One region of the Pseudoalteromonas nanhaiensis genome, then DNA from elsewhere that is predicted to be linked to it. Evidence: riboswitches for the same ligand, from Rfam matches in the RefSeq annotation. Region 1 holds a riboswitch; the other holds the start of a gene.
What was found. A riboswitch is a leader RNA that binds a small molecule or an ion and turns the genes downstream of it on or off. The one in region 1 is predicted to bind lysine.

Region 1 (15,928 bases):
GGTATTTCACGATCAATGCACAAGACATGCTTAAACCTTGCTCGCGAGCCCATGCATTTGAAGCAGGGCGAGAACCTGGGATTACAATCGCGTTTTCTGGAATTGCTTCACCTTTGTTTAGCTGGCGCTCATTAACACAATCGTAGACAGGGATGGTTGCAGATAAGCGCACACCCGGCGCAAGTACAGCACCTTTTTTCACAACCACGCCTTCAACAATAACGCAGCCTGCACCGATGAAAGCGTCATCTTCAATAACCACAGGGCTGGCACCAATTGGCTCAAGCACGCCACCTAACTGTACTGCTGCACTTAGGTGAACATTTTTACCTACTTGTGCGCATGAACCCACTAATGCGTGACTGTCGACCATCGTGCCTTCGTCGATGAATGCGCCAATATTTACATACGCTGGTGGCATGATAATCGTGCCTTTAGCAACGTGTGCGCCACGACGAACACTGCTACCACCTGGTACCATACGCACGCCGGCATTTGCAGCAAAGCCCTGTGGTGCTAGGTTGTGCTTATCCACAAAACCACCCGGGAACTCGGTATTTGTGCCATTTTTAAAGGCTTCTAAAATGCCTTGTTTAACTTCAACATTGGCATGCCAGTTGCCGTTTTCGTCTTGTGTAGCTGCGCGAACTGCGCCTGATTCTAAGTTGTTTAATAATTCTAACCAGCTCATGATAAAACCTGTTTTTAGTTCCAAGATAAAATTGTGTTGTTTGCGTGGGTGATGCTGTCTGTTTGCTCAAGCTCTAAATGCGTAAGCGGCGGACGTAAATGCGGGGTATTTATTTTACCTTGCAGGTGCATCAGTACTTTTACGGGGATTGGATTTGCGACAGCAAATAAGCTTTGAATCGCTTGCGACCAATCGGTGAATAGATTTGGATATTGACCACTTAAACTGCGTTTAACAAACTCATGGGTTTGACTCGGCCAAGCATTTGCGGCAACCGAAACTAAACCTTTTGCACCAGCTTGAGCAAAATACGGCATAAGTGCATCATCACCACTGAAGATAGCCAGTGTTGGTGACGCCGTTCTAAAGCCTTCAAATTTGCTAATGTCACCACTGGCTTCTTTCAAAGCCCAAAGGTTTTTGTGCTCAGCAAGGTTTTTGATCACCTGCGGTGAAATCTCAACTGCACTACGTCCTGGTACGTTATACAACATACAAGGGTGATGACTTGCGTTAAGTAGGCTTTCAAACCAATGTGTTTGGCCAACAACCCCAGGTTTTGCATACAGAGGAGAGCCCAATAGATAGCCATGAATAGGTAGTTGGTTGCAGTATTCAACCCAAGCAATTTGCTGCTTAAGGTTCATGCCGCCCACAGCGACCATAAGTGGTACAGTCGGTGATAATTGGCAAACATGCTCAACAATGGCTTGTTGCTCTTTAAGTGAAAGCGCCAGTCCTTCGCCGGTGCTGCCAAGCAATAAAATGCCGTTATTAGCATCTTGCTGCTCGGCGACCAGTTGCCCAAGGGCCGTATAATCGACCTCGCCAGATTCAGAAAATGGCGTGACAAGCGCTGTCCATAGTGGATAGTCGTTTAAATCAAAATTGTTGATCATCTCTCACGAACTTATAAGGTATTCGAAGAGTTTATGCGGGAGCATTTGAATGGAGCCGCATGTCGTCGTTCGAACAAGGTATAATTCGAAGAGCGAATGGGCTTAAGATAATAAAGACGCAACGGCCTTATTATACTAAGACCAGAAGCTCTCCACCAAACTAATCAATAGCGTTTTGCTATTGTTGGTGACAGTCGCTGGGATTCAGCCCAGTCGCCCGAAATAAGCACCTCACAAACGGTGTTACTTCTCGGCGTTAATTCCCCTCACGTATGATCAACAGAGTCTGTGCTCCTCCTATACGCTACCTGAATAACGCACCTCTTCCAGCCCTTTATGCTCGCTTTATAGCTTAAAGCCAACATAGTTAAATAGGGTATCAGCGGCGATTAAAGCATTTTAGCCATCTAGGTGTCAAGGCGGAGTATTCGTTTTTTTAGTGACCGATTTTGCAACATGGTTACGTATAAGCGTGTTTTTAGTACACTAGTATTACCCAGACGAATTGGAAGAAGAATGGAAAAGTTTAACGATATCTATCAGCGAGCTGTCACCCGTAAGGGCAGTGAAGAAATGCTGCTTGCACTGCTTTCTGACCCGCTTGATAGCGCTGAAATTGCCAAAATGCATGACGACTTATGGTTGGAAGAGTTAACGCGTAAAGTGTTCCAAAGTGGTTTTTACTGGTCTGTTATCAATAGTAAGTGGTCAGGATTTCGAGAGGTATTTTGGGACTTCAGTGTTGAGAAACTATTAATGATGCCACCTGATATGCTCGAGCAAAAAGCCAGTGATGAACGTATTATTCGTAACTTTAAAAAAGTACAAACGATCCCTGAAAATGCCTACATGATCCATGAAGTAGCTGAAAAACATGGCAGTTTCAGCCAATTTGTAGCTGATTGGCCAGTAAATAATATTATCGGTTTGTGGGCTTACTTAAAAAAGCATGGTGCGCGACTAGGTGGGAACACAGGGCCTTATGCATTGCGTGCCATGGGTAAGGATACTTTTTTACTGTCTCGAGACGTAGAAAATTATTTACGTGCTCATGAATTAATTGACGGTGGCTTACAAACTAAAAAGTCATTGCAAGCTGCACAAGACTTTTTCAACGAGCTACAACAACAAAGCGGCTTTAGCCTGCAAGCGCTAAGTCAATTAGTTGCCTATGGGGTAGGCGATAACCGCGTTGGCATAGCTGCGCGATAGGAACTGTTATGAAACTGCAAACTAGGTATACCGATATCAGCGAACTATTGGCTATTGAAGATATGCCTACTCGCGCCGCTGATCCCGCATTATTGTTATTCAATGATAAATTAGCTCAGTCGCTTGGTATTAATCATGATCCAGAATACCTAGCAGGACAGTTAAGTGGCTCAATAACTGATGACAGCGTAAAGCCTATTGCTTTAGGTTACTCAGGGCATCAATTTGGTCATTTCTCACCACGTCTGGGGGATGGCAGAGCGCATTTGCTTGGAGCAGTTAAAGACGTTGAAGGCGTACTGTGGGACATACAGCTTAAAGGGGCGGGTGCTACAGTGTTTTCACGTGGTGGTGATGGACGTTGTGCGATTGGGCCGGCGGTTCGTGAGTTTATAATGAGCGAAGCGATGGCTGCATTAGGTGTCGCGACAACTCGCTGCTTAGCTGTTGTTACTACCGGCGAAACGGTGTATCGACAACCACCTCGGCCAGGCGCTGTCGTAACTCGCGTAGCAAAAAGTCATATTCGCGTTGGTTCATTTCAGTATTTAGCAACCCAGGGCGATATTGAAGGCTTAGAAAAGTTAGTTGATTACGCACTCAGTTGTCATTTCCCAGAGATAGATACGCGTGCAGAGCAACGTTATGTAGACTTTTTAACCGCAGTCATAGATAAGCAAATTGAGCTTATCATCAGTTGGATGCGAGTGGGATTCATCCATGGTGTAATGAATACAGACAATACATTAGTGAGTGGTGAAACCATTGATTACGGCCCATGCGCTATGATGAACCAGTTTGACTTTGATACTGTGTTTAGTTCCATAGACCATCAAGGGCGCTATGCATTCGGTAACCAACCAAACATTGCGAATTGGAATTGCGCGCGATTAGCTGAGAGCTTGCTGCCATTATTTAAAAATGAACAGCAAGCTTTGTCGTTATTATCCAGTGCAGTAAATAGTTTTGCTGAAAAGTTTAATCATGCATTTACTACAATGTGGCGACGGAAGTTAGGACTTCTAGATGAACACGACGATAACCAAGCTTTAGTGACTGAGTTACTCACTCTGATGCAGCAAAATAACCTTGATTATACTAATACTTTCAATGCTCTTACGGAGTCATTACTTGCGGATTTTGCATTACCGGATAGTATTAAGGGGTGGGCTGCAAAGTGGCGAGTCAGAACATCAGCTGAAAGTTATGACATCATGCGTGCTGTTAATCCTGCAGTCATTCCACGCAACCATAATATTGAAATGATCTTGGCGGAATATGAAAAAACAGGATGTAGTTCAATGCTGAATGGCTTTTTATCAGTTTTATCAAAGCCCTACGTTTACGATCAGCAATTCGAATCTTGGTATGAGCCACCTGAAAATGGCGATGCTAATTATCAAACATTTTGTGGTACCTAATGCATTTGTACTTGCTTGAAATAAAAAGTGTTTATTTAGTTTTTTTAAATGCTTGCTGATTGAGCAGAATAAACGCAAGTGCTATCATAGAATGGAGTTAACTTATTGCTTTAGATGATGATCTAATACGACTTTAGAATCATGTTAGACGTAATTTAAATAATTCTTTTGTTATATTGGATTCAGCTTTATTAAGTATTAAGCATCAAGTGTTAAGCATTGATAATTAATAAATAAGTAAAATTGTGGCTTATGAACTATCGTAAGATTGATTTTTTGAGCTACTCAACAGTTTTTAAATACTCAACAAACATTAGCTGAAAACAGCTTTATTGTGAAAATGGGAAGGAAATAATGAAACTAAAATCACTTACTATTGCGTTAGCACTGGCTGCAACGAGTTCTACAGCCCTCGCTGCTGAAAAAGAAGGTTTTTATATTGGCGCATTTGGCGACTATTACGACAATTCTTGGGAAAATGTTCGTGATTATCCGCCAGGTGGATTGAATGTTGATGACTCAACTGGTTGGGGCTTAGAGTTAGGCTATCGTTTCAGTGATTACTGGAGCGCGCGTCTAGAATATGCAGACATGGACTTTGATTGGACTGCAGATTTAGCTAATGGTACTTCAACAAGTGGCTCTGAAAGCGGCGAGCGTTACGGTATTGATGCTTTATATCACTTAGGTGGCGGCCCATTCTATGGTATTTTTGGTCTTAAGAACCTAAGTGCTCTAGATGAAAACTTAACGTTTGCTAACGTTGGTGCCGGTTATCAGCACTACTTTACAGACAATTTCGCATTTAACGCTGAAACGTCTTTATATCAAGGTCTTGATCGTGGTTACACTGATGTTGGCGCTAAATTAGGTTTCAGCTATATTTTCGGTAACCAAAGCTCATCTGAGCCAGTAGAGCCTGCGCCGGTTGTTAGCGCTCCAACTGATAGCGATAATGATGGTGTTATGGATGCTGATGATCAGTGTGCTAACACACCAATGACTGATGCAGTAGATAGCACAGGCTGTACATTATACGAAGAAAAAGAAGCAACTATCACCTTGTTAGTTACTTTCCCGCATGATGTAGCAGAAGTACCAAACAAATACTTCAGCGATATTGCAGATGTGGCTGCGTTTATGAAAGAAAACCAAGACACATCAGTTGTATTAGAAGGCCACGCCTCTGCAGTGGGTGATGCTGACTATAATATGAAGCTTTCAGAAAAGCGCGCACAAGATGTTGCTGATGAACTTATCAAAGACGGTATCGCTGCAGATAGAATTTCGACAGTTGGATACGGTGAAGAGCGTTTGAAAAATAAAGCCTACACACTGGAAGCACATGCTGAAAACCGTCGTGTAGAAGCGCAAATTACAAGCGTTGAACGTGTAAAAGTTCTTCGTAAATAAGACTAAATTATTATAAATATGTAAATACTCCTATATTTATAAATAGTTACAAATAGTAAAGCCGAGCCAAGTAGTTGGTTCGGCTTTATTTTTTTTAATTTAAGAACATAATTATTTTTCGATTAAATAAAATAATCTTCAGAATGTACCTTTTTTTAAATGATAATTTAAGTGAATATTGATTTGAATCATCAAAGTAACTATCAACCATTTGTGCTATAGCTTTTTTAGTTACCTTGTAGAATAATTATTAGGTAATATAATTATTTTTACTGTAATGTTTTTTTAGTATCAATATTGTTGGATTTATATTGATTCTTTTTACGTCGCTGTATTTAGTTGGTGTTGTTAAATTAAGAAAATTTATTATGTTGTTTGGGTTTATTAAGTTTGGATTAATTACTCATCAACTATCTTGACGGAATGTAGGCTACACGGCCTTAAGTTATCTTAAATGGAAGGGAATGAAACATGAAACTGAAACCACTTACAATTGCTTTAGCGCTTGCTGCAACAAGTGCCTCAACAATCGCAGCCGAGAAACAAGGTTTTTATATTGGTGCGTTTGGTGATTACTACGATAATTCATGGGAGAATATCCGTGATTATCCGCCAGGTGGCCTAGACGTAGACGACTCAACAGGGTGGGGTTTAGAGCTTGGTTATCGCTTTAGCGATTACTGGAGTGCCCGCTTAGAATACGCAGATATGGATTTCGATTGGAACGTGACCGACAACGATGGAACTACCATGAGTGGTTCTGAAAGCGGTAAGCGTTACGGTATCGATGGTTTGTATCACTTTGGCGGTGGCCCATTCTACGGTATTTTCGGTTTGAAAAACCTTGACGCTGTTGATGAAGATTTAATGTTTGCTAACGTGGGTGCCGGTTACCAGCACTACTTTACAGATAACTTTGCATTTAACGCAGAAACTTCTTTATACCAAGGTCTTGACCGTGGCTACACTGATGTTGGTGCTAAATTAGGTTTCAGCTATATCTTTGGTGATCAAAGCGAACCAGAGCCAGTTGAGCCAGCACCTGCAGTTGTACCTGTTCCGGTTGAGCCAGTTGATAGCGATGGCGACAGCATTCCTGATGCAGATGACCAATGCGCTAATACTCCTATGACAGATGCTGTAGATGCTTCTGGTTGTACATTATACGAAGACCGTGAAGTAACGAAGAGCTTACTAATCACATTCCCTAACAATACATCTAAAGTTTCACAACAATATTTAGATGATATTGACAGTGCAGCTGCATTCTTAAAAGAGCATCCAGGCACTGATGTTGTATTAGAAGGTCACACTTCATCTGTTGGTAAAGCAGACTACAATAAGTGGTTATCGAAAAAACGTGCTGATGCAGTCGCTAAGAAGCTTATTGAAGATGGTATTGATGCGATGCGCCTAACTACAGTTGGTTATGGTGAAGAGCGTCTTAAAAATCCAGCTAACACGCCGGAAGCACATGCAGAAAACCGTCGTGTAGAAGCAAAAGTTAAAGTTATTGAACGTGTTAAAGTAGAGCGTTAATAGTTAGACTTTGCATAGAGTTTAAAACCCAGCCTAGTGCTGGGTTTTTTGCTTTTAAAACACAGATAGGAATGATTCTTAATAAATATTCATCAGAATAGCTTTTTTTTTTAGTACTATTCATGTTATTTATACTGAATATAAAGTGCCTAAGCGCAGCATGGATTTTCATCTATACTTAAAAGCTTTATAATTAACCGTCAGAATACTATAAGTACTGGGTAAAATTGCTATTTAGATTAATAGAACCGAGTACTTTCACGTCACCAAGAGGGCAATATTGTGCTACAAGAATATCGTAAACACGTAGAAGAACGTGCCGCGTTAGGTATCGTACCAGCGCCACTAGATGCTCAGCAAACGGCTGATCTTATTGAACTAATCAAAAATCCACCGGCAGGTGAAGAAGAATTTATCGTAGACCTTCTTGTTAACCGCGTACCACCAGGTGTTGATGATGCTGCTTACATCAAAGCAGGTTTCTTAGCTGCAGTTGCAAAAGGCGAAGCGAGCTCACCACTTGTATCAAAAGAAAAAGCAGCTGAGCTACTTGGTACTATGTTAGGTGGTTACAACATCGCACCTATGATCGAACTTCTAGACGACGAAGCGTTAGCACCAATCGTTGTTAAAGGTTTATCAAACACATTATTAATGTTCGATGCTTTCTACGATGTAGAAGAAAAAGCGAAAGCAGGTAACGAATTTGCTAAGCAAGTAATCGAATCTTGGGCAAATGCAGAATGGTTTGTAAACAAGCCTGCAGTTGCTGAAAAAATCTCAGTTACCGTATTCAAAGTAACGGGCGAAACAAACACAGATGACCTTTCACCTGCTCCAGATGCATGGTCACGTCCTGATATCCCACTACACGCTTTAGCAATGCTGAAGAACGAACGTGATGGTATCAACCCTGACAAACCAGGTGAAGTTGGTCCAATTTCACAACTAGAAGAGCTTAAAACTAAAGGTTTACCTCTTGCATACGTTGGTGATGTAGTTGGTACGGGTTCTTCTCGTAAATCTGCAACTAACTCTGTACTTTGGTTCATGGGTGATGATATTCCTCACGTACCAAACAAACGCGTTGGTGGTGTATGTTTAGGTGGTAAAATCGCACCTATCTTCTTCAACACAATGGAAGACTCTGGTGCATTACCAATCGAACTACCTGTTGATGAGCTAAACATGGGTGACCAAATCGATATCTTCCCATACGAAGGTGTTGTTAAGCGTCACGGCACAGATGAAGTAATCTCTACTTTCTCTCTTAAATCAGACGTAATTCTTGATGAAGTGCGTGCTGGCGGTCGTATTCCACTGATCATCGGTCGTGGTTTAACTGATAAAGCACGTGCATCACTAGGTATGGAAGCTGAAGATATCTTCCGCAAACCTGCCCTTGTAACTGATTCTGGTAAAGGCTTCACATTAGCTCAGAAGATGGTTGGTAAAGCATGTAACATGCCTGGCGTACGTCCTGGTCAATACTGTGAGCCGAAAATGACAACGGTTGGCTCGCAAGATACAACAGGTCCTATGACGCGTGACGAACTTAAAGATCTAGCGTGTTTAGGTTTCTCTGCAGATTTAACAATGCAGTCTTTCTGTCATACATCAGCTTATCCTAAGCCAATCGACGTAAACACTCACCACACACTTCCTGATTTCATCATGAACCGTGGCGGTGTATCACTACGTCCAGGTGACGGTGTAATCCACTCATGGTTAAACCGTATGTTATTACCAGATACAGTAGGTACTGGTGGTGACTCGCATACTCGTTTCCCTCTAGGTATTTCATTCCCTGCGGGTTCTGGTGCAGTAGCATTCGCAGCAGCAACAGGTGTAATGCCACTTGATATGCCTGAGTCAATCTTAGTACGTTTTAAAGGCGAAATGCAGCCAGGTATCACATTACGTGACCTAGTACATGCTATCCCTTATTACGGTATCAAAGAAGGTCTTCTAACAGTTGAGAAGAAAGGTAAGATCAACGAATTCTCTGGTCGTGTACTAGAAATCGAAGGTGTTGAGCACCTAACTGTTGAGCAAGCTTTCGAACTTTCTGATGCATCAGCTGAGCGTTCAGCTGCAGGTTGTACAGTTAAACTTTCTAAAGAGTCTATCGCTGAATACCTAGAGTCAAACATTGTAATGCTTAAGTGGATGATCTCTGAAGGTTACGGTGATGTTCGTACTATTGAGCGTCGTATCACAGCAATGCAAGAGTGGTTAGCTAACCCTGAGCTGATGGAAGCTGATGCTGATGCAGAGTACAAACACGTACTTGAAATCGACCTAGCTGATATCAAAGAGCCAATCCTTTGTGCTCCAAATGACCCTGATGATGCACGTCTTCTTTCAGACGTAACAGGCGAGAAAATCGATGAAGTATTCATTGGTTCTTGTATGACTAACATCGGTCACTTCCGTGCTGCAGGTAAACTACTAGATGGTTTCAGTGGCCGTATCCCAACTCAACTTTGGGTTGCACCACCAACTAAAATGGATAAAGACCAACTTACTGACGAAGGTTACTACGGTATCTTTGGTCGTGTAGGTGCGCGTATCGAAACTCCAGGGTGTTCACTATGTATGGGTAACCAAGCACGAGTTGCTGATAAAGCAACAGTTGTGTCTACCTCTACGCGTAACTTCCCTAACCGTCTAGGTACTGGCGCAAACGTATTCTTAGCATCAGCAGAGCTTGCAGCAGTAGCGGCAATCTTAGGTAAACTACCTACACCTGCTGAGTACCAAGAGTATGCAGATAAGATCAATGCAACTGCAGCTGATACATATCGTTACCTGAACTTCCACCGTATGCCTCAATACACTAAAAAGGCAGACCAAGTAATCGTTCAGCAAGCCGTTTAATTCTAATTAAAATTAAATAGCTAAAAAGCCCGCATCCAGCGGGCTTTTTATTTTAGATAAAAATTCTAATTTACTTCTAAATTCGATCTTAAAGCTACATAAATCATCATTGCTGTTTACATAATAACGCAAAAATTTCCTACCAATTGCATTAAAATCCTCGCCAATATTCTCAACATATTAAGGCGAGATCGTTATGACAAAATTAAACAACCAGAATCTATTGCAACTTCGTTTTGTAAGCCAAGCTCATATTGACGCAGTAAAGCCTTCTTTTGCTAACCTACCTGCGAATCCGTACGCCGATGGTCAATTTCGTAAGCGTCGCTATTCAGTAATCAAAGTCGTTGATGGTGAATTAAAGCTACAACCAACTAAAGCATTTGTGCAGGATGACTCAATCAATACCTTCCAAGGTAATGTTGAGCGTACTTATGAAAATTTAGAAGATAGCTTATTAGCCACTGATGGCATGAAGCAAATCGTTAATCAGTTCCGCGATATGACGGGGATCAGCGATGATCGCGATATTGAAATTCATCAATTCAGAATGCTTGCGATTGACAGCGATACACCCGCTGCGCCTGAAGGTGTTCACCAAGATGGTTTTGATCACGTATGTGTATGTGGTGTATCACACGAAAACCTTGAAGGGGGTGAGCTACTTGTTTATGAACATCAGCAAGCAGAGCCTTGTTTCAAAATGGAAATTAAAGACGGCATGTTCGCGCTTATTAATGACCGTGAAGTATGGCACAACGCAACACCAATGAATAAATTAGACGCAAGCAAAGAAGGTTACCTTGATTGCTTCGTACTAACTGCGTAAGGGTATATCATGAACTTAACGCAATTACGTCGTCAATTTCCTGCACTTATGCAACAAGTTGCTGGTCAGTCACCGATTTTCCTTGATGGCCCGGGTGGCTCGCAAGTGCCACAGTCAGTTTTAAGTGCCATGACTGCTTATTTGGGTTACTACAACTCGAACTTAGGTGGTGCATTTTTCTCAAGTGATAAAACGGTTGAGTTAATGGCTAGCGCTCGCCAAGCAGCAGCCGATTTATTAAATGCCCCATCTAAAGAGCAAATCGTGTTTGGTGCAAACATGACAAGCTTAACGTTCAGCTTTAGTCGTGCCATCTCGCGTGATTGGACTGCTGGTGATGAGATTATTGTCACAAATGCTGATCACTACTCAAATGTTTCATCTTGGCAGCAAGCTGCTGAAGATAAGGGTGCAACAGTAAAAACGGCTGTTATCAATGAAGCTGATTGCAGCTTAGATATGGCACACTTTGAAAGCCTTTTATCAAGCAAAACAAAGCTTGTTGCAGTGACGTATGCATCAAACACTACTGGTTCAATTAATGACATTAAACGCATTGTTGAGCTTGCTCATGCAGTTGGTGCGCTAGTTTATGTTGATGCCGTTCATTACGCACCTCATGAGCTGGTAGACGTACAGGCACTTGATTGCGACTTTTTAGCGTGCTCTGCATACAAGTTCTTTGGCCCTCATCTTGGTATTGTATATGGCAAACGTGAGCACCTTGAAGGTTTCACACCATACAAAGTTGAGCCTGCAAAAGATGTTGCCCCAGGTCGCTGGGAAACAGGTACGCAAAGCTTTGAAGCGCTAGCTGGTCTCATTGCTGCTGTTGATTACATTGCTGCTATTAGTGAGCTTGATGACAGTCATTCACGCCGAGAAAAACTGGCGGCTGCCTTTGCTATCACTAAACAGCACGAAATGGCATTAAGTAAGCATTTCTTAACTCGTTTAGCAGATTACCCGAGCATTAAGCTGTTTGGTATTAATGATCTAGAGCGTGTTGCTAATCGCACACCGACTTTTGCTTTAACTTTTGAAGGCGTCGAGCCGCGTGTTGTTTCTGAATTTTTAGGGAAGCAACATATTTGTGTGTGGGATGGTAACTTCTACGCGCAAGGCTTATGTAAGCAACTCGGTGTATTAGAGACAGGCGGCGTAGTTCGCATTGGCTGTATGCATTACAACACAATCGAAGAGCTTGATAAGGTTTTTGATTTATTTGATCAATTACTAAAAAATTAAAGCTAAGTTTTTAGCTATAAGTTTGAAGCAGCCCGAAGGGGCTGCTATTTGATAGAGCTAACAGTCAGTTGGATTTTTACCGCTAGGATTGTGGTTGCCCATAGATTTGCTCTGCACGGTTAAATAGAACCCACGACGTTAAAATATACTTATCATTTGAAATGGGCTTATTACCTCGGTGCGTATGGGTAAAGTAACCCGGTGCTACGACCATCGAACCCTGCTTCGGTGATATTTTACGCTGTTGATAGTAAAACTCAGTTTCACCACCTTCTTCTACATCATTTAGATAGAACATAAATAACAGTACGCGATGCAAGGCTTCGTTATGACCGTTTTGTGGGTATACCTCGCTATGCCAATACGGGTAGCCTCCTTTATTGATATCGTATTTTTGTGCTTGAATAGGCCCGAGGCGGAAAATTTGCTGCACGAGTAATGGCAATTGTGGTTTGCCAACTTCTTCAAAATTATCTTGTGTAAGATCAACTGGCTGACCTGTTTTCGGATGATATACCTTTAAACCAAATGCACCTATCATCATGAAAATATGCTCTTCAAGGTATTTAAAGATGTGGCTGGCGGTTGTTTGCTGAATATGCTTAAGTTGCTCAACGTACTCTGGATGATTATTAAGATATAAATCGCGGCTGTCTTTTTTTGCTAAATCCACGCCGCCAGAGGTAATGCCTTGTTTTAAATGCGGGCTTTGTTCAAATACCGTGATAAAGTTGTCGCAAAATTCTTTGCTGAGGGCATTTTCGTATACGCGAATAAAGTCCGTCATGAGCTACCTTTAGTTTATATTTTTTATAGGGTTACTATGTTTACTGAGACTATCACACCTCGTTTTAGCGAAACTGATGTGCTAGGGCATATCAACAATACCGTACTCCCTGTATGGTTTGAAGCCGCCCGAGCGCCTATTTTCAGGTTTTTTACCCCCGATCTAAACCCCTATGAGTGGAAATTGATCATTGCTAAGGTTGAGGTAAGCTTTGTAGGAGAGTTGTTTTATGGCCACGATGTAACCGTTAAAACCAGTGTAGAGCACATCGGCTCTAGCTCATTTGTGCTTCGCCAAGAAGCATGGCAACAAGATAACTGCTGCGCCGTTGGTAAAACTGTACTCGTGCGTTACGACTTTGCAAACAAATGCTCGCAAAAACTTAATGAGCAGGAAAGGGCTGACCTTACAGCGCATTTAATCGCTGAGGAATAAACCATTTTTTGCCGACATTTCGCAGCACTTGGGTTAAAATGCGCCTTCATTATTTTGACTGAGTAATTTTGGGTTACACGCAATGCTGTTAATGATCGACAATTATGATTCGTTTACCTACAACTTAGTGCAGTATTTTCAGCGCTTAGATCAAGATGTATTGGTAAAACGTAATGACGAGATCAGCATTGCAGAGATCAAACAGCTCAATCCTGAACATATTGTTCTTTCACCCGGCCCATGTTCACCCAACGAAGCGGGTATTTCGTTACAGGTGGTCGAACAGCTAAAAGGTGAAGTGCCTATTCTTGGGATCTGCTTAGGGCATCAAACTATTGCTCAGGCGCTTGGGGCTGAAGTAGTCAGAGCAAAACGAGTTATGCATGGCAAAACTTCATTGGTTAAACATAACAACCAAGGGGTGTTTAAGGGGTTAGCAAACCCACTTACCGTTTGCCGATATCATTCATTAGTGGTTGATAAGCAGCATTTACCTAATGACCTTACAATCACTGCTTGGACTGAGCAAAATTCTGATTTCGAAGAAATAATGGGTTTAATGCATGCTAATTTAGCGCTTGAAGGGGTGCAGTTTCATCCTGAAGCAATTTTGACTCAGCAGGGACTTGAATTACTTGCTAACTTTTTAACTCGCTTCTAATCTTAGGCTAATGAATTAACAAATATGACTGACAATACCCCTGTGCAAATTACTGAAGAAAAACGACAACAAAGGACTTCGATGGTGCTCAATGAACGCGCCCACGATCTATTGCTTGGTCATAGTTTTGCACAGCGCCAAATTGGTTATATTCACACCTTAGAGATTGACTACGGTGAGTCGATGGAGCAACGCACTTTATTAGAGGTGGAAGTTGCAGCCGAAAAGAAGCGACAAAAAAGCAGTACAGCACATCATAAGTACCGTGCTCAGGCGAGTAAGCAGTTACATCAAGTCATAGAAGCAGCTATGAACAAGCAGCTAGAAGACGTTGACTCGGTTGTGCATGAAACAATTGGTATTCAAGATAGTGTTCCAGCGATTTTAGAAATATTAGCAGTACGCTCCGCATCGGTTGGTCGCCTTGAACCTTTAGTTAAAGATTTAAGTTGGTTAGGCCGTGAGTTGGTTGCCTTTGTTAATTTGCCTTTCTATCGTAAGCAGCGTAACAAGCATACCTCGGTTCAAGTTGATAACCCATTATTAGCGCTGCGTTATATTGGTTTAGATAATTTAAAGTTTGTTGTGCCTACATTTGCGGTTCGCCATTGGATGCCTCACAGTACAGAACCATTTCCATTATTAAAGCGTCGTTTGCGCGATAATTCGATGGCGTGTGCCATTGCGGCTCAAGAGCTTGCTAAATTAAATGGTGTAAACGAGGTGCACGCGTTTACCTTAGGTATGTTATTGGATGTTGGCAAAATTGCTTTAGTGCGTTTGTATTTACGCACCTTTGAGCGAGTTTGGCAGCGACAAGTTGCAAAAGCGCGTGAAGAACAAAAGAAAGACTTACACACGGCACTTTTAGAGCTTAAGCCAGATCCCTTGTTTTTAAGCTCATTATTGAGAACTCTGTCAATGAAAGTGACCGCTACTGTTATTGAGCAAATGTCATTTAAGTATTTACCCTTTAATGCGGTGATGCAGCAATTAACAACGCCACTAGCTAAAAACGATGAGTACCTACCACTTACAGAAGTGATATTGAAAGCGCGTTGTTATGCTCAATACTTAAGTTTAAATGAGCACCAATTAGTTGAACAAGACGAAACTGAGCATTGGTTTGCACACTTTAACTTCACTCAAGAAGAGCTCGATCAGCTTGCAAAATGCAATTTTGATCGCTTCCATATCCAAATTAATTAAAAAAAATGTTAATTTTTTTGCGACTATTCATTCATTGTTTATCAATCCACACTGACAATTTTTCTGTAAGCATGTTCTGCGGTGCTTACTAGCAGCACGCCTTTTTATCGTATTTAGTCTAAAAAACAACCTTCAAATAGTTATTCACTATCCATGAAAAAATATCTCGAGCCCTTTATTTTCAAGGGCTACATGAAAGTTTTCTAAGAGACAGAACGAAAATTTTCTGAAATAATGAACGAATGAAAATTGAACCAAAGAGTAATTTTGGTGAATTTACGCTAAGCTCAATCGGCTAATTAAAATGGCTTAGTTTAGCTTTAAGATGCCACCTTACTCTTCGTGTGCTTACAATTAAGAGGATATAAAATGACAGTCAATCGTGAATTATTTGATCAAGTAATGGTTCCTAACTATGCACCATCAAGTGTTATTCCTGTTCGAGGCGAAGGCTCTCGTGTATGGGACCAAGAAGGTCGCGAATTTATCGATTTTGCTGGTGGTATCGCAGTTAACTGTCTAGGTCACTGCCATCCAGCTCTTGTAAGTGCATTAAAAGAGCAAGGCGAGAAAATTTGGCACTTATCAAATGTGATGACTAATGAGCCTGCACTTCGTCTAGCTAAAAAGCTAACTGATGCAACATTTGCAGAGAAAGTATATTTTGCTAACTCAGGCGCAGAAGCAAATGAAGCGGCACTAAA
Region 2 (15,928 bases), on a different contig from region 1:
GCGCGTGTGTCTAATCAGAACTGGTGTGGTGTTATCAAAACATGGCGGTGCGCTCGATAAAATGTTACCCGCATTCAAATTTGGTCTTGGCGGCCCTATAGGTCATGGTAAGCAAGGCATGTCTTGGATACATATAGATGATATGATCCAGCTCATTTTATTTGTACTGTCTCATCAAGACATCTGTGGCCCTATCAATGCAACATCGCCTAACCCTGTTGATAATAATGAGTTTAGTCAAACCTTGGGTTCCGTTATTTCAAGACCAGCAATGCTAAGAATGCCTGCTTGGGTTTTAAAGCTAATGATGGGCGAAATGTCTGATTTATTACTTCATGGACAATTCGTGATCCCTGATAAACTTTTAAAACATAATTATCGTTTTCATTATCCAGAACTTAAACCAGCATTAGAGAGTTTAAGGCTTTAAGTAAAAATCATTAGTTGATTTAATCAGTATGGTACATAATAATTAATTATGTCGTAAAGTGGAATTAGGGATATTCATGGTGGACTTACCCACCATAATCAGCATTTCGGTATTACTGAATGTGGTTATTGGTGCCTTCTTATTGTCTCTGTATTTTTTGAGACAGCAACAAAGCTATTTGTATTGGGGAAGTTCGTGCCTGATTTTTGTATTAGCCCAAATTACAGCCACCTCACGTGTGTTTATTGACCTGCCAATTTTGACACACTTTATAGCCAATTTACTTATAATAGCCGCTCCACTAGCTGCAGTCTTAGGTATTCATGCCTATAACAATAGAGAAAAATACTACTTAAAACGTTGCTTATATCTTCTACTAGCTACTGCAATGCTGTTATTTCCCATGTTTCAACTTGGTTTTGAACAATTCGTCACGACTGCAATTCTTGCCTTTAGTTTTCTCTACGCAGCGAATGCTTTACGTAGACTAAATGTTGAGCGAATTATCCACTTAGTGCTCTTGCAGCTATGCTTTTTCATCCACAGCGCCATCATGTTTGTTCAATTTGGTCTTTTAGTGATGGAGCACTTTAACTACATAAAGGCAGACATATCACAAGTGTTTGCCATTATTCTAATTAGCCATATCATCATCACTACACTTACAGCAATGATCTGGCCATTACTCATGTTTTTAGAATCAGAACAAGTACTCAGTGATCTTGCTAATCGAGATTCATTAACTGGATTACTCAATAGACGAGCTTTTATAACTATTAGCAATAACTATTTGGAACAAGCAAACAATAGTCTCAGTGAATTATGCGCAGTCATGATTGATATAGATTTTTTCAAAAGAGTAAACGACAAGTATGGCCACGAAACTGGGGATGAGGCATTAAAGTGGGTCGCAAATAAAATAAAATCACAACTTAGAGAACACGACTTAGTAGCTCGGATTGGTGGAGAAGAATTTGCAGTTATACTTCCAAGCACTAACCAATTACAGGGTGAAAACTTATCAGAACGAATTCGCTTAGCCATCAATAACGACTATTTTACTTTCAATGATCAACGCATAAAATTAACCATCAGCGTAGGCATAATCACCCATCAGTCAGGAAGCAATAATATAAACGAGTTACTTGCCCAAGCAGATAAAGGACTTTACAAAGCAAAAGTAAACGGTAGAAATCAAGTCGTTACTATGGCTTTTTAAAAATACTTCACGCTAAGCTTGTATTCAATGTACTTAATTCATTATTGACCCAGTTTTTGTCTAAACATTGCTCAAGGTTAAGCTCTGCAAACTTTAAGAAGCTACGAGCAGCATGAGAAAGATGACGATCAGTGCGCACCACGAAGTACCAGTGACTAGCAAGCTGAACATCAACTACATCAAGGATGCAAAAAGAGCTATCGTTTGTTGGCAATACATGGCGTGATACCACACCAAGCCCCATGCCAGAGCCTACAGCGACTCTAATCGCTTCGTTACTAGCCATTTGCACTGTATTACTCAATACTAAGCCACGACTTTGCAGCTCACTCTCAAATAGCATTCTAGTTGCAGAACCAGGCTCACGTAATAAAAAACGCTCCTTCATTAACTCTTTTAAAGTCACTTGCTGTTGCTGAGCAAGTGGATGGTGCATAGGAGCAATAAAGACAAGTGGATTTTGCAAAAATCGCCCAGCCTTTGCATGTTCTAGTGACGGTGGGTGACTAAATACATAAATGTCATCTTCTCCTCTTTCAAATCGAGCAAGTACTTCTGCCCTATTACCAATTTCCAGCGGTAATTCTACGTGAGGATGTAAATTACTATATGGGCCCAGTAACTTAGGTAAAATATATTGTGCAGTGTTTACAATGGCTATTTTGCAACGCCCTCGCTCTCCTCCTCTAAGCTCAACTAAATAATCTTGATAATCATCGAATTGTCCAAATACTTGTAGGCACGTTTGATAAAGCGCGAAACCCGCTTCAGTAATATGAATTTTTTGCTGATTAACAATAATTAAAGGTTCACTAATACTTTCTTGTAAGCGCTTAATTTGTTGAGAAACCGTCGGCTGTGTTAAATGTAACTGCCTTGCTGTTTCACTGATCGAACGAGTTTTAACAACTTGCATAAACACTTCTAATAGCCGAAAAGAAATATGTCTTAGATCCATAACCACCACCCATAGATAAAAACCTATAAGATACTAGCATTTATTTAATTATTTACTATGCTTCTTTTTGTTTAAAATGACGACATTTTAAATTCAAAGGAGAATAAAGTGCCTGATATTGTTGTAATGTTTTTTATTTTGGGTCTAGCTGCAGGGTTATTGCGCTCAGATCTTAAAATTCCACAAGCAACTTACGAAACGCTGAGCCTACTGCTCATGCTAACAATTGGTTTAAAAGGTGGCATGGTGCTGCACGGCAGCTTGCATTGGAAATTACTGCCTGAAATGGGCGCGGTGATGCTTCTCGGTGCAGGTATTCCTCTTCTTATTTATCCTATATTAAATAAATTGCTTGGTTTATCAGTAGCAAATAGTTCAAGTATTGCAGCACACTATGGTTCAGTAAGTGCCGGTACATTTGCTGTTGCTTTGGCTTATGCTGAGTCAAATGCTTTAGATGTTGGCGCTGAAGTTACACTGTATCTAGTCATGTTAGAACTGCCAGCAATTATTGTCGGTCTGCTGCTATTTCGCAGCCTTGGTAATAGCTCAAGTAAACATTTATCACTTAAAGCACTGTGGCATGAAACATTAACAAACAAAAGCGTCATATTGTTAGTCGGTGGCGTAATAATCGGCATGATGTATGGCACTCAACAAGGTAGTCAAGTAACCAGCTTATTAACCAACAGTTTCAAAGTCGTACTGGCCTTGTTTTTACTTGAAATGGGCTTAATGGCAGCTCAAACACTACGCCCTATCCCATGGCATCACTGGCGCTTAGCACTTTTTGCTCTTATTACTCCTAGTATTCTTGGCGCGATTGGAGTCGGTGTCGGAACCCTTTTACAGCTTGAACTTGGTTCAGTTGTTATTTTGGCAAGCTTAGTAGCAAGTGCATCATATATTGCCGCACCAGCAGCCATCAAAGCAGCCATCCCAGAGGCTGACATTGGGTTGGCTATGCTCTGCTCCTTGGGCATAACTTTCCCATTTAATGTATTAGTTGGTATTGGCTTGTATCACCATATGGCATTAAATATTTGATAAACGTGCACTTTATGAATGCGGTTTCAGAAAAAGTCGTTTACTATTGGTAGAAAATAATGTGCAAGGATATGCCATGTTCGATCAAGAGTTAAATTCTGAGCAGCAACATATAAGTGCAATTTTTCAACGCTTATGCGAAGTATACCAACTAACCAATAACACTGAGCTTGAGCAAGCTTTAGATCTCACTCAAGGCTATAGCAAAGAATGCATTCAAAGCGCTATTGTACCATATGAAGTGATTGATAAAGCGAGTAAACACGCTCAGGTTAGTTTTGATTATCTACTAAGTGGTAACAAAAATAATTTAATTAAACTAGAAGGCCCATTGTTGCAGGCAATTAATAATGGGCTTTTAAAAAGTATCAAAAAAATGTCAATAGCGGGGTTAATCAAGGGTGAAAACCAAACTCAAGATGCACTCAAACAGCTAGCTGATATTCAAGTTAAACAGATAAAAAATGAACTAAAACTACAAAGCCAGATAAAATAATCTGGCTTTTAATTTTTTCCTTTATAGAGCTTGTTGTAGATCTCAGAAATATTATTTTGTTCATCGTAATACTTCTGCAACTCACCTAAAGATAGCTCTTTTAATTGCTGGTTTTTAAGATCAGTTGCTTCTACCCACTGAAACTTTTGAAGGCTTGTACTGTTATCCATCAGGCTACATATTTCGTTTTTCAGAGCCTCCGCCCTATTAAACAGTTTTATGGCTTTGTTGATATCCGTTTCTTGCTCAGCCTGTAGCGTACACCACACCACCTCAACAGATTTGCTTCTGATTTGTTCTTCAAAAATATTTTTGCGTGCTATCAGCCACGTGCTTACAGCTAGCAAAACTGCTAATACAACAATGGCTATGTAAATTAGTTCAAGCATGACGATCCCTCGGTAAACTAAATGTTACTATACACCCAAACTTAGTGCGCAAAACATCAGGAAAAAGCATTAATATTAATAGTATGGAACTGATATATTTCGAATAATCCGTGTTAAATTTTTGTATGAAATGGCCAGCTTGGGCTCAGTAAAAGCTTTAATTTTGTTTTAAGTAGTCCAGGAAATAACATTACGATAGCAAGGGTAAAACTGATATACAGTACGATGAAGCTGTAAATGTAATGTATATAGGCGTGTTCTTCTTGAACATTAAGTATTACAAATTTAAACCACACAATTAAGTGGGCGATTGTTACAACTATCGTTAGCTTAAAAACACTAAAAAACAGTTCTCCATATTTATAACTAAACCTCTGATGTAATTTGTATAAAATATATAAACTTAAAAGATTGATACCAGCAATACTCAAGTAAACATTTTGAGCAATTCCACTTTCACCTGTATTTTGAACATATATCAATACTTTTTCCATCAAAAGAGATGTGATTTGATATTTAAAAACCACGACAGCTATTGATAAGAAGTCACTAAATAGCTCTCTATTTCTAAGTGCTCTATAAAGAGATAGGACTAATGCTATTGCATAACAAATTGCAATAATTACCTGCACTGAAAACACTGTGTGAACAGATGTTGCTACAAGCATTTCATTATATAAATCGACTAAATATTGCATGAATCATCCTATTAAAGATGTTCATAATCATAATCTTATCGCTTAAAAAAAACCAGCTCTTGGCTGGTTTTCTTTACATTATGTTAATTTTCTTTTTTCTTTGGATTAAGGATAATTATTCCACCTGTTCCCTGTAATTCTTGATTTTTCTTTTTTGGGTTCAAAATAATTATACCACCTGTTCCTTGTAATTTTGTCGTATCAAAGCTTGAAGCTGGAGTTGCGTCGAATGCTAAAGTAGATAGTAATAAAGCTGATAAAGTCATTTTTTTGTTCCTTCATTGTTAAAGATAGTTTTCGTTAGCAAATACCGAGCCACAGAATACAAAACAGCTCAAAAACTAACGACACCTCACTATATAAGCATAAAAATTAACCGCAAGGCCATTTTTTATACAGCTCGTGTTTATAAAAGTTACACTAAACAGCCACATTACGTTTTACTCTATAAACTAGCTAGGCTCTATGCCATAATTCTGACAATTCAGAAAACAACTCAAAACGGCTCGACGCTTAGCAAGGTTTAATGCATGGCTTATCCAGAACAACAACAACCAACAATTTACTGGCACGACTACGAAACATTTGGCGCAAGCCCGCAAAAAGATCGTCCAAGTCAGTTTGCTGGCATTCGTACCGATCTCGATTTAAATATTATTGGTGAGCCGTTAATTGAGTATTGCAAACCAGCAGCCGATTACTTGCCCCACCCTGAAGCGTGTTTAATAACGGGTATTACCCCGCAAGTTGCGATGCAAAAAGGCTTAGTTGAAGCTGAGTTTATGGCAAAGATCCATGCTGAATTTAGCCAACCTAACACCTGTGTTGCGGGCTATAATAGTATTCGCTTTGATGATGAAGTCACACGTTACAGCTTATACCGTAACTTTTATGACCCTTACGAGCGTGAATACAAAAACAATAATAGCCGTTGGGATATTATTGATTTAGTCCGAGCATGTTATGCACTGCGCCCAGAAGGCATTGAATGGCCGCTTAAAGAAGACGGTTCACCAAGCTTTAAACTCGAACACTTAACCGTTGCCAATGGCATTGAACATGCAGCCGCTCACGATGCACTAAGTGATGTAACAGCGACTATTGCACTGGCTAAATTAATTAAAGAAAAACAGCCAAAGTTGTACCAGTTTTTCTTTAGCTTACGCTCTAAAAAAGCACTGGCAGACTTAGTTGATGTGTTTAACATGACACCACTGGTGCACACTTCATCACGAATTCCGGCAAATCAAGGCTGCACCAGCTGGATTGCACCAATGAGCTTTCATCCAGTGAATAAAAACGCCATTATTTGCTTTAATTTAACTGAAGATCCGCAAGTCTTATTAGATTTATCTGTTGAAGAGCTACGCACGCGCCTTTATACAAAACACAGCGATCTTGGCGAAGACGAAGCACCGGTAGGCCTTAAACTAGTGCATTTAAATAAGTGCCCTATTCTTGCGCCAGCAAAAACCTTGTTACCAGAGAACGCAGCACGATTAGGTATTGACCGCGAAAAATGCTTACAAAATCTCGCTATTTTAAAAGCCAACACAGAACTTCGCGATAAAGTAACCGAAGTATTTAACGAACAGCGTGATTACGGCGAAACCTCCAACCCTGACTATCAACTCTATGACGGTTTTACCAGCCATGCTGATAAAGCTAAATTTGCCATTATTCGAGATGCAAGCCCTGAGCAATTAGCCACAATGCAGCTTGATTTTGATGATAAAAAGTTTGCTACCTTGTTATTCAGATACCGTGCTAGAAACTGGCCACACACGCTTAGCCAAGATGAGCTAGCAAAATGGCGCCAGTATTGCCAAAACAAGCTAATGCATGGCGAAGATAACCCTTCGATCAGTGGCCAAGATTTCATGATCACCCTTGAGAATCTGGCTCATGAAAATGATGATAACGAAAAAAATCTGCATATTTTAAAAGCGTTATACAATTATGCACAAAGCATGTAATAAAAAACGCGACAATAATTGTCGCGTTTTTTATTGATATTACTTTTTATGTAGCGCTTCAATACGCGCTAATAAACTTGAGGTGTCGTAGCGGCCGCCACCTAAAGCTTGTACATCGGCGTAATATTGATCAACTGTTGCCGTCATCGGCAAAGTTGCGCCGTTTGCCTTTGCCTCATCCAAAGCGATGCCTAAATCTTTACGCATCCAATCAACAGCAAAACCAAATTCGTATTCACCAGCCCACATTGTCTTGTAGCGGTTTTCCATCTGCCATGAGCCAGCTGCACCTTTCGAGATGGTTTCAATCACTTTTTCACCATCAAGGCCCGCTTGTTTTGCAAAGTGTAACCCCTCAGCTAAGCCCTGCACCACACCAGCAATACAAATTTGATTTACCATTTTACAAAGTTGACCAGAGCCTACTTCACCTAATAATTGACTAAAACGGCTAAACGCAGCCATTACAGGTTGAACAACATTAAAATCAGCTTCGTCGCCACCTACCATCACAGTTAATACGCCATTTTCTGCACCCGCTTGGCCGCCAGAAACAGGGGCATCTAAAAATGCAATACCTTGTAGTTTTGCCTGAGCGCCTACTTCACGTGCCACCTCAGCAGAGGTTGTGGTGTGGTCAACTAAGTAGCTGCCCTCATGCATGCTTGCCAGTACACCATTTTCACCATAAACAACTGAGCGTAAATCATCATCATTGCCTACACACATGAAAACGATATCAGCGCCTTTAGCGGCTTCACTTGGCGTTTCACAATAATTACCTTGATACTCTGAAACCCACTTTTGCGCTTTAGCCGTTGTGCGATTGTAAACTGTCACGGTGTGACCTGCGTTGGCAAGGTGACCCGCCATTGGGTAACCCATTACACCTAATCCGATGAAGGCGACTTTCATTGACATAAAACTGACCTATTTGAGTGATAAATTAGTAATAATTTCATTATCTCAACCGAATAACTAAAAAGCGAATGAAAAAAAGTTCATTTAAACCGTTCAAAAACACACAGGTAAAACATGGATAGTATATATCGTTTCAATGCCCAGCTTGCATCTGGTGAAAACTTTAGCCTTGAATCGTTACAAGGTAAAACAGCGCTTATTGTCAATATAGCCAGCAAATGTAATTTTTCAGTGCAAATGGCAAGCCTTGAAAAGCTGTATCAAGACTATAAACAGCAAGGATTTACCGTACTCGGTTTTGCCTGTAATCAATTTGGCCACAATGAACCGCTTGATGGCAATGAGCTACAAGCCTTTTATCAGCAACACTTTGATGTTAGCTTTCCCATTTTTAACAAAGTGTTAGTGAACGGCCCAGAGGCCCATCCTTTATTTAATTATTTAAAATGTCATACCCGTGGAATAGCACAAAACCGCGCAATTAAATGGAATTTCACCAAATTTCTTATAAACTCAGAGGGTCAACTCGTTGCGCGATATGCCCCGCGCACCAAACCCGAAACCCTCAAAATGGTGATAGAGAGTAATTTAAATGATGAAACTGGCCTTATTCAGTGCGCAAAAGTATGAGCAACCGTTTTTTGAAAGGAATCTAACTGAATACGCTGAGTCTGTTTCGCTCAGTTATTTTGAGCAATCCTTAAACAGCAATACCACACCCCTTTGCCAAGGCTTTGATGCTGTGTGCGTGTTTGTTAACGATACAGTCGACAAACACGTCATTGCTGATATGGCTGCCCTAGGCATAAAGGCAATCTTATTACGCTGTGCAGGCTTTAATAATGTTGATCTTGATGCTGCCAAAGAGCATAACATAAAGGTTTGCCGTGTGCCCGCTTATAGCCCAGAAGCCGTGGCAGAGCATTGTATTGCCCTTATGCTAACGCTCAACCGAAAAACCCATAAAGCCTTTAACCGAGTACGTGAAGGCAACTTTGATTTAAACGGTTTACTAGGCTTTAACTTATTTAAAAAAACTATTGGGATTATCGGGTGTGGCAAAATCGGCCTAGCACTGGTAAATATCTTAAATGGCTTTGGGGCGAAAGTACTCGTTTGTGACCCAATGGCTGGTGAAGGCCCTTACACCCTATGTGATTTAGACACATTACTCACACAAAGTGATGTCATCTCATTGCACTGCCCGCTCAACGAGCATACCCATCATTTAATTGATGCTAGCGCATTTAAGAAGATGAAAGACGGTGTCATGCTGATTAACACCTCTCGTGGTGCACTTCTCGATACTCAAGCCTGTATTCAAGCGCTTAAGTCTAAAAAGCTCGGACACTTAGGGCTTGATGTGTATGAGCAAGAGTCAGAGTTATTCTTTAAAGATCACCGTGAAGAAATCATGCAAGACGATATTTTTTCACGCCTTATTAGCTTTCCGAATGTGTTAGTCACAGGCCACCAAGGCTTCTTCACCCAAGAAGCACTTAGCGAAATAGCCTGCACTACATTGCAAAGCGCCAATGAAATAAGCCAAGGTTTACCATTAACTAACGAAGTTATTTAAAGCAAGCGCACCTTAAATTAAAAAAGGCGTGAGGTTTAAACCCCACGCCTTTTACTTTTACCTTGAAACTAGAAACTTGTAACTAGCAACTCAAATTTCTATTTCAACAACGCCACGTTCACAAATACCGCCGTCATTAATAACGGACAGACAAAGCGAATGTACTGGGCAAACCAATAATGAGGGCCACTCGATACTTGATGCAATTTATTACCACGCTGCCATAACCAGCCAACAGTAATGAAATAGAACAGTCCCATTAAAGGTAATTGGTACTGTGTAAGCACCATAATCACTAAGCCAAATAACCAGTCAAAGTTTAAGATAATCAGTGATGAGGCAATAAACACGACTAGCGTTACAAATAAAGTCGCTTTTTTTCGCTCAATACTGTGATTCTCAACTAAAAATGCCACTGGAATTTCGGTCGATGAGATGGTTGATGTCACTGAGGCAATCGACATTAATACAAAGAATAATAAGCCAACGAGTAAACCCACTTGGCCCATAGTGCTAAACAGTTCAGGTAAAATTGCAAAAATTAACTGCCCTTCACCGACCAATTTACCGCCGCTAAATACCTCTACACCGTTATGTTGAGCAACAAAAATAGCCGGAATAATCAATAAACCCGCTAAAAAGGCCACACCGGTATCAAGCAGTGCCACAGTGCCAGTTAATCTAGGTAGGTTCGCATCTGGTTTTAAATAAGAGCCATAAACCATCATACATCCTACACCTAACGACAATGAAAAGAACGCTTGTCCCATTGCCGCAATAATTAAGTTTGCATCAAGAATTTGACTGAAATCTGGCACTAAGTAGGCTGCAAAACCATCCATCGCACCATCAAGTGTGGCGATATAAGCAATTAACGCCACTAATAACACTAGCAATAATGGCATTAAGCGGCGTGACCAAGTTTCGATACCTGATTTAACGCCTTTTAAAATAATACTCGCAGTAAGAATAAGCATCAGCGGTGTAAACACAAAGTTGCGCGCCATGGAGTCACTGTGCAAAAAGTTACTTAACTCAGTAAAACCAAAGAAGTTTGCGATTGGCTCAAGGGCATAAGCAAGCATCCAGCCTGCGACAATCGAATAAAAGCTTAGCATTACAATCGCACCAAACAAGCCTACATAGCCTGCTGCAGCGCCTACTTTAGGCGCAGTCTCTTGCCATGCATTTGATAATGCTTTTACAGGATTAGCTTGTGCTTGATGACCTAAATATAGCTCAGTATAAAGAGCCGGAAGCGCTAATAAGAAAATAACAATAAAATAAACAAGTAAAAATGCACCGCCGCCATGGTTTGCCGCTTGTGTTGGAAAGCCCCAAATATTACCTAAACCTACCGCCGCGCCAGAAGCGGCTAAAACGAAACCTAATCGGCTTTGAAAGCCGTCACGAACTTGTGCCATACATCTACAAATCTGTTATTATTTTTCCTCATTAAACCATAATTACAGCCAACTGCGTAAACTATTTGCGTTTGTTAGTGCCCATATAAGTGCATTTGCTGTAAAAATAAACAAAACTAAATTCAAGCCCTGTGTAAGCGTTAAACCATGAGCAGTCACTACTTTTCGAACACCCTTATTATTCAACAGCAGTGCCAAACCACAGCCAAAAAAATTATGCTTATGGATGCAACACGTATTGATGTTGCAAGTTTACCCGTTGATAAATTACTCAGTGAGTTTGAGTTAAGTGTGCTTGAAAAACGCAAAGTTCCTAGTGCAAAGCAAGAGTACTTAGCGACTCGCTTAACCTTAAAATATTTGTATCAACACGCTTACCCTAATGACGATTTAGCCCTCAATGAAATATCGAGCCAGTTTGATGACAAAGACAGCAAGCTAAAGCTACATACCCCGGTTAGAGAACCTGTGTGGGCCTGTTTATCTCATTCAAATGGTTTAATCGGTGCAGCTCTTAACCCAGAACAGCAGCTATTTGGTTTTGATATTGAACAAAGCAGCAAGCCTCGCCCTTTTATCAAACTCGCTAAGCATTTTTATCATCAAGATGAAGTTGACTTAATTAGCCGTTTTGACACTCCCGATGAACAGGCACAGTGCTTTTTTAGAATCTGGACATTAAAAGAAGCGCTTGCCAAAGCAAGTGCACAGCCAATTGCGAAACTACTTGCTCCTAATGTATTTGAAGAATTGAGCAAACATAATTTCAGCGCGAATAGTAACTCTATTGAAGGCTTTGATATAAGTGTTGTGGCACAAAAAAGCACTGACTGGCAGTGCTCTTTTATTAACTTTAACGAGTTACGCCGCGACTTGGCTTTCTAATAGTCGGCTATGAATAGCCTGCACGACTTCATCTGACTCGCTTTGCTCAACTAAGAAGCACAGGTTATGTTTACTTGCACCGTGGCAAATTAAACGAATATTAAAGTCACTTAATACCTGCATTAAGTTCATTTCTTGCTGACGTAATTGAATTTCAGAACCAATTAAAGCCACCAGCGTCAAGTTGTTCTCAACCGATACATGACAAAACTCAGAAAGCTTATCTAAACAGGCTTGATCAAGCTCAGGACGTGATGCATTTGGCGCGTTATCTAAAGTAATTGCAACACTGATCTCTGAGGTAGTAACCAAATCAACCGAAATATTAAACTCACTTAAAATGGTGAATACACGCGCTAAGAAACCACTCGCAAGAAGCATTTCTGGGCTTTTAACGGTTAATAGAATTTGGTTTTTACGCTGCGTTACTGCACGAATACCCGGTTGCTGAGACTTTTCTTTTTCAATCCATGTACCGCCTAATTGTGGTTCACGGCTTGAACCAACAAACACACTAATATGGCTACGGCTTGCAGGTAAAATGGTTGCAGGGTGCAGTACTTTTGCACCAAACGTTGCCATTTCTGCCGCTTCATCAAAGCTTAAGCGAGCAATTGGGCTTGCTTTGGCGCATAAACGCGGATCAGTACTGAAAATACCCACAACATCGGTCCAAATATGCACGCTTTTTGCGTTAATTGCTTCAGCGAGTAATGCAGCACTGTAATCTGAACCACCACGCCCTAAAGTCGTTGTTTGATTATGTTCATTGCTACCAATAAAGCCTTGGGTTACCACAACTTGCTCATCAAGTAGCGGCACTAAATGCTCTTTAGCAGCCGCAGCGGTTGCTGCAACATTAGGTGTTGCTTTAGCAAATTGGCTATCTGTTTTTAGCACCTTACGTACATCAAAACGCACCGCATCAAGACCTTGGCCACGTAATACTTGAGTAAACAAATACGATGATAAACGCTCACCAAAGCTCAATAGCTCATCTTGCTCAGCTACTGACTTTGCGCCTTCTGACGCTAGATTTTGGAAAGCCTTAAGCGTTTCATTAAAGCCATGTGCTAAATCAGCATCAAGCGACAGCTCTGCCAAGATTGCTTCTTGAATGGCTACCACACCAGTAATATGTTCATCACGCTCAGCCGCGCTCAAATCACGTTTACACAATGCAACTAAATGATTGGTCACGCCAGCACTGGCACTCACAGCAACAATACGTACTTGGTTATCAGCACAAACGATTTCTGCGCAGCGGCTCATAGCATCAAAGTTAGCTACACTGGTACCGCCAAATTTTGCAACAACGTAATCTGATTTTGTATTGGCGGCTAATTGGGTATTCATGTCGTCTCCTTTTGTGGAAAACTATCCACAGTAAATCAAGAAGAACTCGGCAAGGGGGTGCTTTGAAAATAAAGAGTAGTCCATGCCAGAAGCTCTCCACCTAGTTTGGTGACAGTTTTGAGGATTCAGCCCCATAAACCGAAAAATAACCGTGACGTCCGGATAATTTTCTCGGCGAGTACTTCCCTCATTAATGGTCATCGGCGTTCGTCACCTCACATTAACTACCTAAGTATCGCACCTCTTCTGAATGTTAAGTTAACACCTGGTTAAAATAACAAAGCCTGCTGTTAAAAGCAGGCTTCGAAAGTTAACGTTTAGACGTCTAGCTGTCAAGTTGTTTTATGAAATTAAACTGCCCGCTAAGTGCGAACCGTAATAACCTACGGTGTATGAAATCAATAAATACACCGACATTCTTAGGTAACTCATAAATGTAAGCGCTTTTACTTTACTCATAGCGATAATACCCGCCGCAGAACCGATAATAAGCATTGAGCCACCTACCCCTGTTGCGTAAGTAAACGACAACCATTGCTGTGGACTCATCACAATATCTGCCTTTAAAAGTGCAGCAGTTAAAGGTACGTTATCTACTGCCGCCGATAATAGCCCCATTAAGTAATTGGCATATTCAGGCGCCATCAATTCATAAAGGTGAGTAAATTTAGCAAGCATGCCAACTTCTTTTAATGCACCCACCAGCAATAACACACCCACGAAGAACAATAAGGTGTCGTACTCAATTTCACGAATATAATCGATGATTTTTTTGTTCACATCTTTTTTGCGCATTAAAAATTGCGCAACCAAAAACATCAGTGATAAACCAAATAAAAAGGTTAATAGCGGTGGCACACTATAAAGTACGCTTAAAGTTAACGTGGCTATGATGGTCGAGAAGAAGATAACCGCAATGGTAATATCGGTTTTTTCAATACGACGAGCTGTTTGCTTTTCAAATACCACATTACCCGACATACCCACCGATAACATTGCCGCTAACAATGCAACACTTGCAAGTGCAGGTACAATTAATAATAACAAGTTAGCAATGGTGACTTTTTCGTCTAAGAAAATCATCAGGGTTGTAACATCACCCGTGATCAACGACACCCCACCCGAGTTAACACTGAATACAATTAAGGTTGCGTATTTTATTAATTTTTTAGGATCTAACTTCAGTGACATCACTACCGCAAGCGAGATTAAAGTTGCGGTTATGTTGTCTGATATCGATGAAAATAAAAACGCAAAACCACCAATCAAAAACATCAGCTTTCGTTCACTGATTTGATTTGGCATTATTTTATGCACAATATTCTGGATAAAGCCTTTAGAGTTTAAATACGCTACAAAGGTCATCGCAGCCATTAAAAATAGCCACAAAGTCGCGATTTCTAATATATTGTGATCCAGTTGATGTTGTATGGTTTCTGGGCTTTGCCCATGAATCGGAGAGATAAATAAGATAATCCAGCATAAAGTGCCAAAAAAAAGCGTCGTTTTGGCCTTGTTTACATGGATAATATCCTCTATAACGATAAGCAAAAATGCCACCGCTATCAGGGTTAGGATAAGTGGGGTTACCATGGTGTTTGAACAACCTTTATAATAATGTAAAAATTGTAAGACGAGTGTTTCGGCGCGGATTCTAGCAGCATCGACAGCATAAAACTATTCTCAATTACATAATTTACTACTAATCGCTAACACCAAAGTCTGAATTTACTGGAGCCTTATGATCCCAGCTAAAAAGTTATTAAATACCCTTACAGAGCATTGGGGGGTGTTAGAACTATTATTTAAACGTTTTAAAATGGCTGATTTCAGCTTGAAAGACGTACAAAATGCGATAAAACAAAAACAACCCACTTGGTCAAATGAACGCATTTATAAAGAAACAAATCGTTTATTGAATCAAGACATCATTATTCCACTGGCTAAGTCATCGCAGTTAGAAATCAACCGCGCGATCGCCGATTTTGCGACTTTCTTGCTACAAGAAGAGCACCTAGGTCTTGCCCAAGAAATTAGTGTGCTCGTTGATGACCTTGCTCGCCTTGGTAACCGCCTTGCTAAAGCGGGTGAAATTGAAGATTACGACGAGCTACGCCGCTTTAGCCGCATTATGGATGATCGGGTTCGCAAAATAATGAAATTGTTTGCCCATAATGAAAACGCAATTTTAAATATTGTTGAGCAAGCCAAAGCTAACAATGCAGTGCAATCTTTGCAAAAGCGCTATCAAGCAGTCATTGAAGCGTTCGATGAATACATTGAACCTATGCTTGAAATGGTTGATATTCGTGGTGATTTTCATGCTTGCTTTCATACCATCGAATCGCAAATTAGCACGCAAATAGAGCAAATTGACCGCCTAGGTAAGTCATATCAAGACAAGCGCATGCTTGAACAATTACGTACCCGTATTTTAGAAATGCATTTAGTTGGTCGTGAAAGCTTACGTAAAAGCGCCGATATGCTGATGCCGCTGCGTGAAGAATTACGCCGCAATAACCTAATTACTCGCCAAGCGGCTAAAGTGCT

Region 2: it holds a riboswitch for lysine, as region 1 does, so the genes downstream of both, lysC (lysine-sensitive aspartokinase 3) here and dapA (4-hydroxy-tetrahydrodipicolinate synthase) in region 1, are expected to answer to the same signal.

Annotation. Positions count from the first base shown of each region.
Region 1 is NZ_JBPNYQ010000018.1:10,887-26,814, reverse strand. It holds gene ACSFVZ_RS14860 (2,3,4,5-tetrahydropyridine-2,6-dicarboxylate N-succinyltransferase) at 1-691, opposite strand, end outside; gene dapA (4-hydroxy-tetrahydrodipicolinate synthase) at 706-1,590, opposite strand; lysine riboswitch at 1,728-1,924, opposite strand; gene ACSFVZ_RS14850 (DNA-3-methyladenine glycosylase I) at 2,107-2,802, shown strand; gene ACSFVZ_RS14845 (protein adenylyltransferase SelO) at 2,811-4,223, shown strand; gene ACSFVZ_RS14840 (OmpA family protein) at 4,578-5,636, shown strand; gene ACSFVZ_RS14835 (OmpA family protein) at 6,108-7,175, shown strand; gene acnB (bifunctional aconitate hydratase 2/2-methylisocitrate dehydratase) at 7,458-10,055, shown strand; gene ACSFVZ_RS14825 (2OG-Fe dioxygenase family protein) at 10,252-10,884, shown strand; gene ACSFVZ_RS14820 (cysteine desulfurase-like protein) at 10,894-12,132, shown strand; gene ACSFVZ_RS14815 (2OG-Fe(II) oxygenase) at 12,215-12,919, opposite strand; gene ACSFVZ_RS14810 (acyl-CoA thioesterase) at 12,956-13,354, shown strand; gene ACSFVZ_RS14805 (anthranilate synthase component II) at 13,437-14,015, shown strand; gene ACSFVZ_RS14800 (HDOD domain-containing protein) at 14,064-15,224, shown strand; gene ACSFVZ_RS14795 (aspartate aminotransferase family protein) at 15,594-15,928, shown strand, end outside.
Region 2 is NZ_JBPNYQ010000002.1:167,664-183,591, forward strand. It holds gene ACSFVZ_RS03055 (TIGR01777 family oxidoreductase) at 1-430, shown strand, start outside; gene ACSFVZ_RS03060 (GGDEF domain-containing protein) at 507-1,649, shown strand; gene ACSFVZ_RS03065 (LysR family transcriptional regulator) at 1,657-2,607, opposite strand; gene ACSFVZ_RS03070 (sodium-dependent bicarbonate transport family permease) at 2,716-3,654, shown strand; gene ACSFVZ_RS03075 (hypothetical protein) at 3,731-4,150, shown strand; gene ACSFVZ_RS03080 (hypothetical protein) at 4,159-4,539, opposite strand; gene ACSFVZ_RS03085 (hypothetical protein) at 4,653-5,237, opposite strand; gene ACSFVZ_RS03090 (hypothetical protein) at 5,321-5,503, opposite strand; gene sbcB (exodeoxyribonuclease I) at 5,768-7,213, shown strand; gene ACSFVZ_RS03100 (NAD(P)-dependent oxidoreductase) at 7,253-8,134, opposite strand; gene ACSFVZ_RS03105 (glutathione peroxidase) at 8,249-8,764, shown strand; gene ACSFVZ_RS03110 (2-hydroxyacid dehydrogenase) at 8,730-9,713, shown strand; gene ACSFVZ_RS03115 (sodium-dependent transporter) at 9,812-11,137, opposite strand; gene ACSFVZ_RS03120 (4'-phosphopantetheinyl transferase family protein) at 11,285-12,022, shown strand; gene lysC (lysine-sensitive aspartokinase 3) at 11,999-13,378, opposite strand; lysine riboswitch at 13,460-13,632, opposite strand; gene nhaD (sodium:proton antiporter NhaD) at 13,721-14,971, opposite strand; gene ACSFVZ_RS03135 (MksB family condensin complex protein) at 15,120-15,928, shown strand, end outside.